DNA from 2 places in the Peptoniphilus sp. HCN-40583 genome. Region 2 is predicted to be linked to the other one. Evidence: predicted binding sites of a transcription regulator. Region 2 holds the regulator's gene; the other holds the start of a gene.

Region 1 (7,872 bases), on a different contig from region 2:
GGCTCTAAGCGGGCGATGGCGCCGTCTTGCCAGTGAATGGGGGAGACGTCGCTGGTGACTTCCTTCAGGCGTTCGTAGCGAATCAAAAGGGCTTTTTTCACCAGCTCAAGACGCTTGTTTAACAGCTCGAAGTAGGCCTCTTCGTCGTGGCCTGCCAAGATGCCGATTTGTGCCAGGTTCACACTCACGACGCCCATGTTAAAGCGGCCGTCGAATTTGTAATTGCCATCTTCGTCTTTCCAGGGAGAGAGGAAGGAGCGGCAGCCCATGGGGGAGAACACATTGCCTTCGTAGATTTCCTTCATTTTCTTGGCGGAAATGTAGTCAGGGTACATGCGCTTTGCCGTGCAGGTGGCGGCGAGGCGGGTGAGGTAGTAGTAGGGGCTGTCTTCGTGGATGTTGTGTTCGTCGAGGACGTAGATCAGTTTCGGGAAAGCCGGCGTGACCTTGACCCCTTGTTTGTTTTTAATGCCGTCGATTCGTTGGCGAAGGATTTCTTCCGTAATGAGGGAGGCCTCGTAGGCGTAGTCGCTTTCGGGATCGAAGTACATAAACAAGGTGACGAAGGGCGCTTGGCCGTTGGTGGTCATGAGGGTGTTGATTTGGTATTGAATGGTTTGCACACCGGATTTAATTTCCCGCTTCGTGCGGTTCCATGCCACTTTTTCCGCCATGGCCATGTCCGCTTTTTCCATGCCGTAAATGTCCAGCTGCTCGGAAATGGAGGCGCTTAGGTATTTTTCGTAGCTTCGGCGCACGTAGGGCGCCAAGATGCGGTCGATGCCGTTAATGGATTGACCGCCGAATTGACCGGAAGCCACTTGGGCGATGATTTGCGTGGTAATGGTGCAGGCCGTTTGGAAACTCTTCGGCGATTCGATCATCTTGCCGTTGACCACCGTGCCGTTTTTCAGCATATCTTCCAAATTGATCAAGCAGCAATTGAACATGGGCTGAATGTAGTAGTCCATGTCGTGGACGTGAATGGCGCCGGAGTCGTGGGCCGTGACGATGTCCGTGGGGAGAATGCGGCGGCGGGCGATGTCTTTCGACACTTCCCCGGCGATGAGGTCCCGCTGAGTGGAGACGACCACGGCATTTTTATTGGAATTTTCGTCCATTAAATCCGCATCGGAATAAGTTAAAAGGCTTTCGATGGAGGAGTCGGTGGAGTTGTTTTCCCGCTTAAAGGATTGCACCGAACGGTAGGACTCATAGGCCTTGGCCGTGGCGATGTTGTTTTTCTCGATTAATTTTTCGAAGACACGCTTTTCCACTTGAAGCACCGTGGAAGATAAATCGTGGTGTAAAATTTCGTCTTCGATTTCCTTTGCCACCAAGTCGGCCTGATTTTCCACGAAATAGCCCGTAGGTGAGTGCATGGCCTTTTCAATGGCCACGACAATTTTCGATCCGTCGAAATCCACGGATTCGCCGTTGCGCTTAATAATCCTTAAACTGCTCATTTTTTCCTCCGAATAAGATCACTGTTGCTTTTTCGACACCCCCTTCGGGTGTTCATTTACGATTAGTGGGCGCTGTCGCCCAAGCGAGACGATTATACTACATATGGGAGATAAATGGAAGATGTTTGGGAAAATTATCTATATGTAGTGTGTACTTGAGAATGTGAAAATGGGTGCCAACCGGCCGGACGCTCGACGGTTAGGAGAAATAATCACCTGAAACGGTTTACAAGTTTTAAAATTGTGGTATCATAATAGAGAAAGCTGGCACTCGATTAGTGCAAGTGCTAATATTATTTCAGGAGGCACATCATGACCATTAAACCATTAGGTGAACGTGTTGTAATTCAAAAAATAGAGAAAGAAAACGTCACGGCAAGCGGCATCGTCTTGCCCGATACGGCAAAAGAAGAGTCCAATGTGGCCACGGTCATCGCCGTGAGCGAGGAATTAAAAAATTCCGAAGACATTCACTGCGATGTCGCCGAAGGGGACAAAGTCATCTACAGTAAATACGCAGGCAACGAAGTGGAAATGGACGGCGAAACCGTCATCGTATTAAAATACCAAGACCTGCTGGCAAAATTAAACTAAGTAATAGAAAGTAGGAGATACTATGGCAAAAGAAATTAAATTCAGCGCAGACGCCCGTGAAGGTCTCGTCGGCGGCATTAACAAATTAGCGGATACGGTAAAAGTTACCTTGGGGCCCAAGGGCAGAAACGTCGTCCTCGATAAAGAATTCGGCGCACCCCTCATTACCAACGACGGCGTAACCATCGCCCGCGAAATCGAATTAGAAGATCGCTTCGAAAACATGGGGGCACAACTGGTAAAAGAAGTGGCCACCAAGACCAACGACGTCGCCGGCGACGGCACCACCACCGCCACCCTTCTTGCCCAAGCCATTATTCGCGAAGGCTTGAAGAACCTGGCCGCCGGTGCCAACCCCATGGTCCTTCAAAAGGGCATTAAAAAGGCCGTAGACGCCATTGTGGAAGAATTAAAGAAATTCTCCGTGCCCGTAGACAACTCCGATGCCATCGCAAGCGTGGCCGCTATTTCCGCCGCCGACGAACGCATCGGCGAGCTTATTGCCGAAGCCATGGAAAAAGTAGGCAAAGACGGCGTCATCACCGTGGAAGAAAGCCGCTCCATGGGCACCCAATTGGATGTCGTGGAAGGGATGCAATTCGACCGCGGCTACCTGAGCCCCTACATGGTCACCGATCCGGAAAAGCGCGTCGCCGAATTGGACGATCCCTACATTTTAATTACCGATAAGAAAATCACCAACATTCAAGACATTCTCCCCGTCTTGGAACAAGTGCTTCAAGAATCCCGCCCCGTCCTCTTAATCGCTGACGACATCGAAGGGGAAGCCTTGGCAACTTTGGTGGTCAACAAACTTCGCGGCACCTTAAATGTGGTCGGTGTCAAAGCACCGGGCTATGGCGACCGAAGAAAAGACATGCTTCAAGACATCGCCATTTTAACCGGCGGCACGGTGATTACCGAAGACTTGGGCTTGGACATTAAAGAAGCCACCGTGGATATGCTGGGCCAGGCACAAAAAGTCCGCGTGGAAAAAGACAAGACCGTCATCGTCAGCGGCGCCGGCGATCGAAGCGCCATCGACGAACGCATCGGCCAAATTCGCGCCCAAGTGGAAGAAACGGAAAGCGAATTCGATCGGGAAAAATTGCAAGAACGCCTGGCCAAACTTTCCGGCGGCGTCGCCGTCATCCAAGTCGGTGCGGCCACGGAAATCGAACTCAAAGAACGCAAGCTTCGCATCGAAGATGCCCTGGCAGCCACCCGTGCCGCCGTCGAAGAAGGCATCGTTCCCGGCGGCGGCGTGGTCCTCGTCGACTGCATCAGCTGCGTGGAAGCATTGGCCGAGGCAGGCGAAGGCGACGAAAAAACCGGCATGATGATTATTCTCCGCGCACTGGAAGAACCCCTTCGTCAAATCGCGGAAAACGCCGGTGCCGAAGGCTCCGTCATCGTCGAACACGTCAAGGGCGAAAAACCCGGCGTCGGCTACGATGCTTACAACGGCACGTACGTGAACATGATCGAAAAAGGCATCGTGGATCCCACCAAGGTTACGAGAAGTGCCCTGCAAAACGCAGCCAGCGTGGCCAGCATGCTTCTCACCACGGAAGCCGCTGTGGCCAACATTAAAGAAGACATGCCCGATTTAGGCGCAGCCGGCATGGGCGGCGGCATGGGCATGATGTAATCAGCTCAAACACAAAATCCCTTTACCACCATGGTAAGGGGATTTTTTTATAAGCCATTATAAATTTGTGAATTCCCATAAAAAGCATAGACAATGCTCCCTGCGGTGGAGATAAAGGGCGGGACGTGATAAAATAGAGAAGATAAAATGTAGAAATGGAGAAAGAACAAATGAACAAAAACTATATGGTAAACGAAATTAAAAGTGAAATGAAAACCTGCATCGACGGCATGACCGGCGAGAATCTCTTCGAGCGCCGGGGCCGCATAGAAAAGCTCTTCGACCTCATGGAGCTTCTCTACGACATCGAATCGGACACCACCTACTCGGAAGCGCCGCAAATTTCCGCAAATGACGACGACTACTACGTGGGCCGTGTTCGCCTCCGCCTCGGCGGCGGCACCTTAGGCGACGACAATGTGTTTATTCCGGAAAAAGTCTTGCGCCTGCAAAACATCGGCGAAGGCGATGAAGTTCGCGCCAAAGTAGTGAAACAGGTGTATAACAACAACCATCTGAAAAACATTTATAATTACGAACTTCTGCAAAAAGCCGAAGAAACCCCGGAAAGCGAACGGCGGGTGATTCCCTACGCACGGGTGCTCTACGATTCCGACTTCCGCGGCCTCTACATCGAAGGCGAAGGGGAAGAAGGCAGCCTGCGCATTAATTTGGAAGACGTGAGCCTGGGCAATTTAAATGTAGGCGAAGGCGATATTGTGGACTACGCTTATTGGCAACGGGATCCCCAGGGGGGCCGGGTCATTTGGATCCACAATATGGACGGCGAGAATGTGCTTACCACGGATTACGACAACGACCTGGCGCCGGTGGACGACGATGAATTTCTCGAACACCTTCAGCTCAGCGTCTTCGGCAAAGGCGATGTGGTGACGGAGCAAATCAATGCCCTGAAGGATGCGGGAAGCGACGTGGTCCACGTCGGCGAGGTATCCAAGGAAAGCATCGAAAGCAATTTAGACGGCGCGGATTTGGCGCTGGTGTATCTGAATTCCGTGCAACCTGCGGATGTGAAGCGCATTCGCGACGGCGTAAGAAAGCGCGATCTGGACGTCCTCTTCATTCAAGACGAGGACTACGACAATCTGTTGGCCGCCATTCACGATAAATTGGAAAACAGCTATTACTTCGACATTTAAGGCGAAAGAAAGGGGATAGACGTGAAATTATTTAATTCCATGACGCGACAAAAAGAGGAATTCAAGTCCCTCGAAGAAAAAAAGGTACGCATGTACAACTGCGGCCCCACGGTCTACAATTTCATTCACGTGGGCAATGCCCGCCCCTTGGTAGTTTTCGATACCTTGCGCCGCTACTTTATCTATAAAGGCTACGACGTGGATTTCGTCGTCAACTTTACGGACATCGACGACAAGTTGATTAATCGGGCCAAGGACGAGAACACCACGGTCTTCGACGTGGCCGATCGCTACATCGGCGAGTTTATGCAAGATGCCAACGGGTTGAATCTCTACACCTACAAGACCATTAATCCCCGGGCCACGGAATTTATCGAGCCCATGTTGGAATTTGTTTCGGGCCTCGTGGAAAAAGGCGCGGCCTATCCCGCCGACGGCGACGTGTACTTCGACATTACCAAGGCCAAGGGCTACGGCAAGCTCTCCGGTAAAAACATCGACGAGCTGCAAAGCGGCGCCCGCATCGAAGTCAACAGCGCGAAGAAAAACCCCGGCGACTTTGTCCTGTGGAAGGGCAAAAAAGAAGGGGAACCCTTCTGGGCCAGCCCCTGGGGCGACGGCCGTCCCGGTTGGCACCTTGAATGCTCCGTCATGGCCAAGACCCTGCTGGGCGAAACCATCGACATCCACTCCGGCGGGGAAGACTTGCAATTTCCGCACCACGAAAATGAAATCGCCCAATCGGAAACATTAACGGGCAAGACCTTTGCCAATTACTGGCTCCACAACGGCATGATTACCGTCGACGGCACGAAGATGAGCAAGTCCTTGGGCAACTTCTTTACGGTGCGTGAAGTGGCCAATGTCTTCGACTTGGAAGTGCTGCGCTTCTTCCTTTTAAGCGCCCACTACCGCAGCCCCATTAACTACTCCTACGACGCCATGGAACAAACCAAGGCGGGTCTGGACCGGCTCTACGGCGTCAGGGATCACATGGAACAGCTTTTAAAGAGCGACATGGAAGCGGGGAAAGACGCCGATTTCGACGGCGCCGTCAGCCGCGAAAAAGAAGAATTTATGGCGGCCATGGAAGACGACCTGAACACGGCCCGCGCCACCGGCGCCCTCTTCACCTTGGCGAGAGAGATTAACACCTTTATCGCCAAAGGGCCGAAGAAAGACAGCTTGCAATTGGCCTACGACACCTTTATGGAACTGGCAGGGGTCTTGGGCATTTTGTATCGCCGGGAAGAAGCCGACGAAGACAGCGCAATCGAAGCCCTGTTAGAAGAAAGGAAGGCCGCCCGCGCCAACAAAGATTTCGCCCGGGCCGATGCCATTCGCGACGAACTCTTCGAAAAAGGCATCGCCATCGAAGACACGAGAGAGGGCACTTTGTGGAAGAGGATTTAAGAGGATATTTTTCCGCACCTATGTGGACGGAAGACGAGGCGAGGGGGCAAAATCCCCTCGTTCTTGCGTACATAGGGGATTGCGTTTACGAACTCTTTATCAGAAGCCGGATCCTTCACCGAAACGAAAAGGTGGCCCGCCTTCATCGGGCGAGCGCGAAGCGGGCGAAGGCGTCGGCTCAGTCCGCCCTTGCCGAAGAATTGCAGGATTTTTTCACGGAAGAAGAGGCCGCCGTCTTTCGCCGCGGGCGCAACGCCCACCCGAAGACCACGGCGAAAAATGCCTCCGTGGCCGATTATAGGAGGGCCACGGGATTTGAGTGTTTAATCGGCTATTTGTACAGTTCGGGAAACACGGTGCGGCTTTTGGAATACTTTAAAGAAATTGAGAGGATATGGGAAAATGAAGGTTAAACTCATTGCATACACCCCGGACGGGGCGGCCACCATCGCCAAAGCGGCCAAACTTTGCTACTCCCCGGTGGGGGTCGATGGCATCGAAGAGAAATTAGACGAGGCGGAAATTGCTCGCTTCGTCGCCATGCTCGCCGACATGGGCCACGCCTCGCCCATGGAACACATTAGCTTCACCTTTGCCGTGGAAGGGGTGAGCCGGGTTTTGACCCATCAACTGGTGCGCCACCGCCTGGCCAGCTACTCCCAACAATCCCAGCGCTACGTGCGTCTGGATCAGTTTGAGTACATTATTCCCAAGGCCATCGAAAAAGACGAAGCCGCCAAGGCCCGCTTCATCCAAAGCATGGAAGATGCCCACAAGGCCTACGAAGCGTTAAGCGATCAGCTGAAGACGACCTATATCAAAGAGCTTGTCGCCGGGGGCATGGAAGAAAAGAAAGCGGCCCGCACAGCGGAAAAGCGCGCCATCGAAGATGCCCGCTACGTGCTTCCCAATGCCTGCGAGACGAAAATCGTCGTCACCATGAATGCCAGAAGCCTGATGCACTTTTTTACCATGCGGCTGTGTATGCGGGCTCAGTGGGAAATTCGCGACATGGCCCTCGCCATGTTAAAAGAAGTCATCGCCGTGGCCCCTGAAGTGTTCAGACAAGCGGGGCCTGCCTGTGTCACGGGGCCCTGCCCGGAAGGGGCCATGACCTGCGGAAAAATCAAGGAAATCCGCGCCTTTTATAAGGAGGAACTATGGAAACGACCATGATCTACGGCCGAAACCCGGTCTTGGAAGCCTTGGATAAAATGCCCGATAAAGTTTACATTCAAAAGGGCGCCAAAGACGGCTCCATGAAAAAAATTCGCGGCCGCGCCAAGGAGCTGGGCATCTACGTTCAGGAGCGGGAAAAATCCCGCCTCGATGAGATGACGGGAGGCCAAAATCACCAAGGCGTCGTGGCCTTTATTTCCGACTTCACCTACGGCAGCGTGGAGGATATGTTGGCTCTGGCCGAAGAAAAAAGCGAGGATCCACTGATCGTGCTCTTAGACGGCATCGAAGATCCCCACAACCTCGGCGCCATTATTCGCTCCGCCTACGCCATGGGCGCCCACGGCGTGGTGATTCCGAAACATCGGGCCGCCGCCGTAAACGCCACGGTGTATAAGACCTCCGCCGG
Region 2 (7,872 bases):
GAGCTTTTCAAGTTGCAGGATTTGGATCTAAAAAAATTTGAGGACCTGAAAAAGATCATCGGCAAATTAAAAGCAGCTGAAAAGACAAAAGATATCGATGTAAATAACCAAGGATTGACTGACGAAGAATATGAGGAGCGGGAAAAGCTAGATAAGAAGAAAAAGAAAAATGAACTCACCGAAGAGGAAAAGGCACGCCTTGAAGAATTAAAGAAAAAGAAAGCCAATAGGAACAATGCCATCTCTATTTTGCGTGGTATTTCTATCCGTATGCCGCTTCTCATCTATGGTGCTGATGTTCCTTATGACGAAGAAATCACTCTGAACAAATTTATTGAGCAGGTCGACGACTCTTCTTGGAACGAGTTTATGCCTTCAGGTGTCACCAAAGAGCTATTTGCGGATTTCAGAAAATACTATGATGAAGATGTCTTCATTGCCGCCGGACGCAGAATTAGAAATATCGCTCGTGAGGCAGATACACTGAATCCTACAGAGCGAGTCAAGAAAATTGCAAGTCTGTTCTCCTACTTCAGGAATCCAGATAAGGAGACCGTCCTCACGCCTTGGCGAGTCGTTAATATGCATATGTCTGATTGCCTCGGTGGATATGATTTCTTCGATGAGGATCATCGTGAAACATTGGATGAACCAAGATTTGTAGATAGAGGTCAGGTGACCACAGACACCTTTGCCAATCCTAAAGCACAGATTTTGGAAATCAATTCCAAAACAGGACTCTATCCGCTTTATGTGGCGTATAGCTTATACCGTGCTAGGCGAAAAGCAATCACAGTAGATTGCGAAATAACACTTGATGATGAGCGAGATATATGGAAAGCGACTGTTGAACAGAATGTGTTCATCATCTGCAAGACGCCTATGGCAAAGCAGATTACAAAGAGAACCCTTGTTGGATTCGATAATATTAAAATCAATGCACATTACTTTGATGATCTTGTGAATCAAATGAGAAATAAGTCGCAGCAGTTTATTGATCGTGTGCTTAAAACAAACTATTGGAAGAAAGAGGGTAGCGGTAAAATGAAATTTGACGCAGTAGTAGGTAATCCTCCTTATCAAGAAGAAACAGGCGGAGCAGGAAGACAAGCAAAGCCAATCTACAATTATTTTGTTGAACAAGCAAAAAAACTTAATCCAACATATATCTCAATGATTACACCTTCTAGATGGTTTTCTGGTGGTATGGGATTGGATGATTTTCGAGATAATATGATTCTAGACAATCGACTCATAAAGTTAAAAGATTATACTAATGCAAAGGATTGCTTTCCGCAAATTAGTATCAGCGGTGGTGTAAGCTATTTTTTATGGGGGAATAAATATCATGGTGATTGTAGCGTAGAAAATGTTCATGATGGAAAATCAAGTATTGCTGTTCGACCAACAAATGAGTTTCGTGTTTTTGTACGCTACAATGAAGCTGTTTCAATTCTTCATAAAATAATAGATGATAATTATAGTTCTATTGACGGTATTATCAGTCCTCTTATGCCATTTGGACTATCAACAAACTATAGAGGGAGAAACAATAAATCAAATATCGATAATCTTACTTTGTATGCAAGTGACGGAGTCACATACATTAAGAGAACAGAAATTAACAAGGGGACGGAATATATTGATAAGTATAAAGTAATGATGAGTAAGATGAGTGCAGAACATGCGGGTGAAGCCGATAAAAATGGTCAATTTAGAATATTTACAAAAACTATGCGTGTATTAAAACCATTGGAGACATGTACTCACTCATACTTCTTGATAGGATGTTATGATAATGAACTTGAAGCACAAAATACAATGACATATTTGAAGACGAAATTCGTTAGATTTATCGTTATGATAACATTAAGTGCTGTTAATCTTTCGAAGCTTGTATTTTTTAATGTTCCAATGCAGGATTTTTCTGCTAATTCCGATATTGATTGGAGTAAATCTGTTAGAGAAATCGATAAGCAACTATATGCTAAATATGGTTTATCTGACGAAGAAATCGACTTCATCGAAGGTAAGCTTAAGCCTATGGAATAAATCCATGAAATGACAAAAACCCCACACGAGGACATTTAATGCTCTGGCGTGGAGTTGAGTTTAATTATATGCATTAAGCAGAATAGCAAGATAAATCTCTGCTTCTTTGCGGGTAGCATCAATATCCCGGCCTCTGCCATAATTGGCAATCCTCTCGCCATTCAGTTTGAGACTGAGTTTTGAAATTCTGCATCCATTGAGTCCGTATCCTATGCTTGGCTCTTCGTAGTGTTTTCCCCAGAAGTGGATAATGTGATTTTTAACATCTGTTCAAGGAACACCGATTGTACCTTCTTTCCACATAAGCGTACCTCCTAAATTTTGGTACTACGTGTATTGCTCTGAAAGAAGATAATAGCAAGTTATTTTAAGTTCGTATCCCGCGACTTTTGAAAACAAAATGACCGCACCGGAGTAAATGAATGCTTCGGTGTGGTCATTTTGTTTTGAAATCAGCTTAAAAGTTCCGCTGACAATTTAACGTGACCGCTTAAAAATGCAAAGCTTTAATTCGTTTTATCAAATTCTTAATTGAGCGATTCGAAAGAGGAATCTTTTTTATTTTTAGCAATCGCACTTGACAAGTGCTAAAACCGTGGTATACTTAAACCATAAGCGATTGGCACTCAAACAAAGCAAGTGCTAATACGGAAAGGAGGTTTTGTTTGGACAAGAGAAAAATAGACATCTTAAACCTGATTATCGAGTCCTACATCGCCTCTCCCGTGCCCGTTGGCAGTCGCACCATTTCGAAATCCCCGACCCTCGCCGTGTCTTCGGCGACGATACGGAACGAAATGAGCGATTTGGAAGCTTTGGGTCTTTTAGAAAAGCCCCACACTTCCGCCGGGCGCATTCCGTCCGAAGGCGCTTATCGATTTTATGTAAACGAATTGATTCCCGAAATCGACTATCCGAAATCCCTCGTGGCACATTTCGAAGAGGCCATGCCCATGGAACTCTACGGTTCCGAGGATTTTTATTCCGCCGCCGTGGAGGCCTTGGCCGATTACACGGAGAACTTGGCATTTATGATGATGCCGAGAAAAAGCGATCGAAGGCTCAAGTATTTGGACTTGATTCCGGTGAACGACCACATGGTCATGCTTTTAGTCGTCGGCGACCGCGGAGTCGTCGTCAAGCGCATGATCGACTTGGGTTTCGCTGTCGATGAAGACGATATGCGCTACGTTTCAGGCGTCTTATCCGATGCCTTCGTGGGCACGCCCTTCGATGCAATCGACGGCGTGAAATTCGTCCTCTCCGGCGAGCTTGTTCGCTACGAATCCTTCGTCCTCAAGATCACGGAGATCCTCTCCCGCGTCATTCACGCAGTGGAAGAGGTGGACGTGGTGATGAGCGGCATGGGCCATTTGTTCCGCTACGAAGAATTTCAAGATCCGGGGCGCATGCAATCCATGATGGATTACGTCCGGGACAAGGCAAATCTTCTGCGGCTCTTTCAGCTCCTGCCGAAAGACGAAACCATTCGCTTTCGAATCGGCTCGGAGAATGCGGAAGAGACGATGCGCAAAAATAGTTTAATCAGTCGTATCTATCCCATGAACGGCACGGATTTAGGCGCCATCGCCTTAATCGGGCCCATGCGGATGAATTATAGAAAGTCGGCAAATTCCATAATGGCGTTTTCCGATGCACTGTCGAGACGACTTGGGAAAAGAACGTTGAGGTGAGAAGTGGTAGTAAATAATAAGGAAAATCCGATGGACATGGATCCGACGGAAGAAGAAATCAAACAAACGGATGCGACCGAAGCAACTGAATCTGAAGTTGCAGAAGATGTGTCGGAAAAAGACGAATGCATGGCTGAGTTGGAAGAACGCTACCTGCGCCTGCAAGCGGACTACAGTAATTTCCGCCGGCGCAGCGGCGAAGAAAAGCAGCAGATGCATCTCTTGGGCATGGAAAAATTGGCCCTGGACATTCTGCCGGTTTTAGACAATTTCGAACGGGCACTGGCCACAGATGATGTGAAAGACGAAAAGTTTTACGAAGGCATGAAAATGATCGCCGAACAGTTCCGAGGGGAGCTGGCGAAAAATGAAATCGTGGAAATCGACGCACTGAACGCGCCCTTCGACCCGAATCTGCATCACGCCGTCATGACTGAAGAAAAAGAAGGCGTCGAAGCCGATGTGGTCATCGACGTTTTGCAAAAAGGCTACAAACTCAAAGACCGCGTCATTCGACCGGCCATGGTTAAGGTCTCAAAATAATATAGATTAAAAAAACGTACACTTAAAAAACACGTACATTCAGGAGGAAATGAATATGGCAAAAATTATTGGTATTGACTTAGGTACAACGAACTCCGCCGTCGCCGTTATGGAAGGCGGACAATCGACAATTATCCCCAACATTGAAGGCAATCGGACCACTCCGTCCATCGTCGCTTTCACAAAAGACGGCGAACGCCTCGTCGGCGAAACGGCAAAGCGTCAAGCCATCACCAACCCGGACAGAACCGTGGCTTCCATCAAACGCCACATGGGTAGCGACTACAAGGTTACCATCGACGGCAAGGATTACTCGCCCCAAGAAATCTCGGCCATGATTTTACAAAAATTAAAATCCGACGCCGAAAGCTATTTAGGCGAAACCATTACCGAAGCCGTCATCACCGTACCGGCTTACTTTACCGACGCCCAACGTCAAGCGACGAAAGACGCCGGACGCATCGCCGGACTCGATGTTAAACGTATCGTCAACGAACCGACGGCAGCCGCCCTCGCTTACGGCGAAGACAAGGACACGGATTCCAGCATGGTTATGATTTACGACTTAGGCGGCGGCACCTTCGACGTCTCCATTTTGGAACTGTCCGACGGCGTCTTCGAAGTACAATCCACGCGGGGCAACAACAAATTAGGCGGCGACGACTTCGACGAAAAGATCATCGACTGGATCGCCGACAGCTTCAAAAAAGAAAACGGCGTCGACTTAAAGGCCGACCGCATGAGCTTGCAACGCTTGAAAGAAGCGGCAGAAAAGGCGAAGAAAGAACTTTCTTCCACCATGAGCACCAACATCAACCTGCCCTTCATTACCGCGACGGCCGAAGGCCCCTTGCACTTGAACATGGACCTGACCCGTGCGAAATTCGATGAATTAACCGCAGACCTCGTCAAGAAGACCGAAGGTCCTGTCATGGAAGCATTGAAAGATGCCAACCTTTCCGCATCGGACGTCGACAAAGTCCTCTTGGTCGGCGGCTCCACCCGTATCCCTGCCGTACAAAACTTGGTTAAAACCTTAATCGGCAAGGATCCCCAAAAAGACATTAACCCCGACGAATGTGTCGCCTTAGGTGCAGCCATTCAAGCCGGCGTATTGAGCGGCGATGTCAAAGACTTGCTCCTCTTAGACGTAACGCCCCTTTCCTTAGGGATCGAAACCATGGGCAGCGTGACCACTCGCTTAATCGAACGGAACACCACCATCCCCACGAAGAAGAGCCAAATCTTTACGACGGCTGCCGACAATCAAACCAGCGTCGACATTCACGTCCTTCAAGGGGAACGCCAAATGGCACAAGACAATGTGACCTTGGGCCGCTTCCAATTAGACGGCATCGCACCGGCACGCCGCGGCGTACCTCAAATCGAAGTTACCTTCGACATCGACGCCAACGGCATCGTCAACGTCAGCGCCAAAGACTTAGGCACCGGCAAAGAACAACACATTACCATTACTTCTTCCTCCAATTTAACGGAAGATGAAATCAAGGATAAAGTTCGCGAAGCCGAAGTCCACGCCGAAGAAGACAAGAAGAAGAAAGAATCCATCGAAATTAAAAACAACGCCGACTCCGTCATCTACGCATCCGAAAGCGCATTGAAAGATGTCGACGGCAAGATTTCCGATGAAGATAAGAAAAAAGTCGAAGATGCCATTGAAGACTTGAAGAGCGTTAAAGATACAGACGACATCGACGTCATCAAGGCCAAGACCGAAGCCCTTCAAACGGCTTTCCAATCGGTATCGGAAGAACTTTATAAACAAGCCCAAGCACAAGCAAACGCACAAGGCGATGAAGCCAAAGCTGACGACGACGTAGTCGATGCAGACTACGAAGTGGTCGATGACGAAGACGATAAGTAATGACTTGGGTAAAAAGGGCACTTCGGTGCTCTTTTTTTGTTTAGAATCTTTTAAAGTCGCGGGAGATAGGATATGATAATACTATTTGAGCGAAGAGAAAGAGATGGTGTCTATGAGAGATTTTTACGAGATATTAGAGATCGAGCGTACCGCCACGTCGGCGGAGATAAAAAAAGCCTATAGAAAAAAAGCGAAGCAGTTCCACCCGGACCTTCATCCGGGAGATGAAGAGGCGGAACATAAATTTAAGGAAGTGAATCTGGCCTACGAGGTGTTAAGCGACGAGAGTAAGCGCCGCACCTACGATGTCTACGGCGAAGAGGGTATTAAAAATGACTTCACCTCCGGCGGCGGTGGCTTCTCCGGCGGTTTCGGCGACATTTTCGGCGATCTGTTCGATATGTTCGGCGGCGGCTTCGGGGCGAATTTTTCCGGCGGCAATCAAGCCAAGGCGCCCAGAGACGGCGCCCACATTCGCTACGACCTGAACTTAACCTTTAAAGAAGCGGTGTTCGGTACGGAAAAGGACATTCAGATTCGCCGCACGGAAAATTGCTCCCACTGCCACGGCACCGGAGCCGAAGACGATACGAAAATTCACACCTGCGAAACCTGCGGCGGCAGCGGCCAGGTGCGCCAGTCCACCGCATCGGCTTTCGGCCGCTTTATGCGGGTGGTGCCCTGTGATACCTGCGGCGGCACGGGCACCGTCATCGAAGCGCCCTGTAAGCACTGCAAGGGCAGCGGCAAAGAGACGGTAAACAGAACCCTTCACCTGCGCATCCCCGCCGGCGTCGACGATCAAAGCGTCATGACCATGGCCGGGGAAGGCCACGCCGGCGACAACGGCGGCCAAGCGGGCACGGTGTATGTGTACCTCCACGTGGAAGAAGACGACATTTTTACGCGAAGAGGCAATAATTTATACGTAGACATTCCCATTCGCTACGAAGATGCCGTCTTAGGCGGCACCATTCAAGTGCCCACTTTAAAAGAAATCATCGACTACGACATTCCCGCCGGCACCCAAAGCGGCAAAGACTTCCGCATTCAAGGCGAAGGCGTGCCCTTCTTGCGCAGAAAAGGCGCCGGGGATTTGATCTTCACGGTAAAAATCCTCGTGCCGACGAAAGTGTCCGATGGCGAGCGAGAGCTCTTGGAGCAATTGCGCAGCGAGGTAGGGAACAAGAAGACCGAACAGGAAAAGGGATTTTTACAAAAACTAAAGGACTTTTTTGAATGACACAGTACCACATGCTGAAACTAAGCGGCGAACGGTCGCAACAAGAAGAAGGGGAGATGCTCCTTCAGTCCATGGGCGTGGACAGCTACGAGGTGATTTCCGCCGACGCCATCGACAATTTAAAGGACGGCGCCTTTATTTGGGACTGCGTCGACGAGGAACTGCTTCAGGCTCCCGCGGACAGCTTCGAACTCAAGGCCTATTTTGAAGTCGGCGAACAATCGGTGATGGATGAAGTCGCATCGGCGGCGAAGGCGAAGGGCTTTACAGTGGAAACAGGAGATGTGGCGGATCAGGACTGGGCCAACGACTGGAAGCGGTATTTTCATCCCATCGCCGTCGACGAGGGCCTTGCCATCGTGCCGAGCTGGGAAGATTACGATGCACGTGACGGCGAAAAAATTCTGTGGCTGGATCCGGGCATGGCCTTCGGCAGCGGCAATCACGCCACCAGC

What was found. Region 2 encodes HrcA, which represses chaperone genes, less so after heat shock. Its sites were predicted from a motif close to ATTAGCACTCNATANTATNGAGTGCTAAT; they were not measured.
Region 1: the regulator HrcA is predicted to act here: its motif matches at 1,730-1,758, upstream of WKT05_RS05745 (co-chaperone GroES).

The regions. Positions count from the first base shown of each region.
Region 1 covers NZ_JBBKBU010000014.1:46,817-54,688, forward strand. The annotation lists gene nrdD (anaerobic ribonucleoside-triphosphate reductase) at 1-1,466, opposite strand, end outside; gene WKT05_RS05745 (co-chaperone GroES) at 1,779-2,060, shown strand; gene groL (chaperonin GroEL) at 2,083-3,711, shown strand; gene WKT05_RS05755 (hypothetical protein) at 3,882-4,871, shown strand; gene cysS (cysteine--tRNA ligase) at 4,893-6,284, shown strand; gene WKT05_RS05765 (Mini-ribonuclease 3) at 6,269-6,697, shown strand; gene thyX (FAD-dependent thymidylate synthase) at 6,687-7,460, shown strand; gene rlmB (23S rRNA (guanosine(2251)-2'-O)-methyltransferase RlmB) at 7,445-7,872, shown strand, end outside.
Region 2 covers NZ_JBBKBU010000012.1:34,694-42,565, reverse strand. The annotation lists gene WKT05_RS05190 (Eco57I restriction-modification methylase domain-containing protein) at 1-2,052, shown strand, start outside; gene WKT05_RS10645 (DUF7678 domain-containing protein) at 2,113-2,301, opposite strand; gene hrcA (heat-inducible transcriptional repressor HrcA) at 2,718-3,746, shown strand; gene grpE (nucleotide exchange factor GrpE) at 3,750-4,289, shown strand; gene dnaK (molecular chaperone DnaK) at 4,345-6,174, shown strand; gene dnaJ (molecular chaperone DnaJ) at 6,287-7,417, shown strand; gene prmA (50S ribosomal protein L11 methyltransferase) at 7,414-7,872, shown strand, end outside.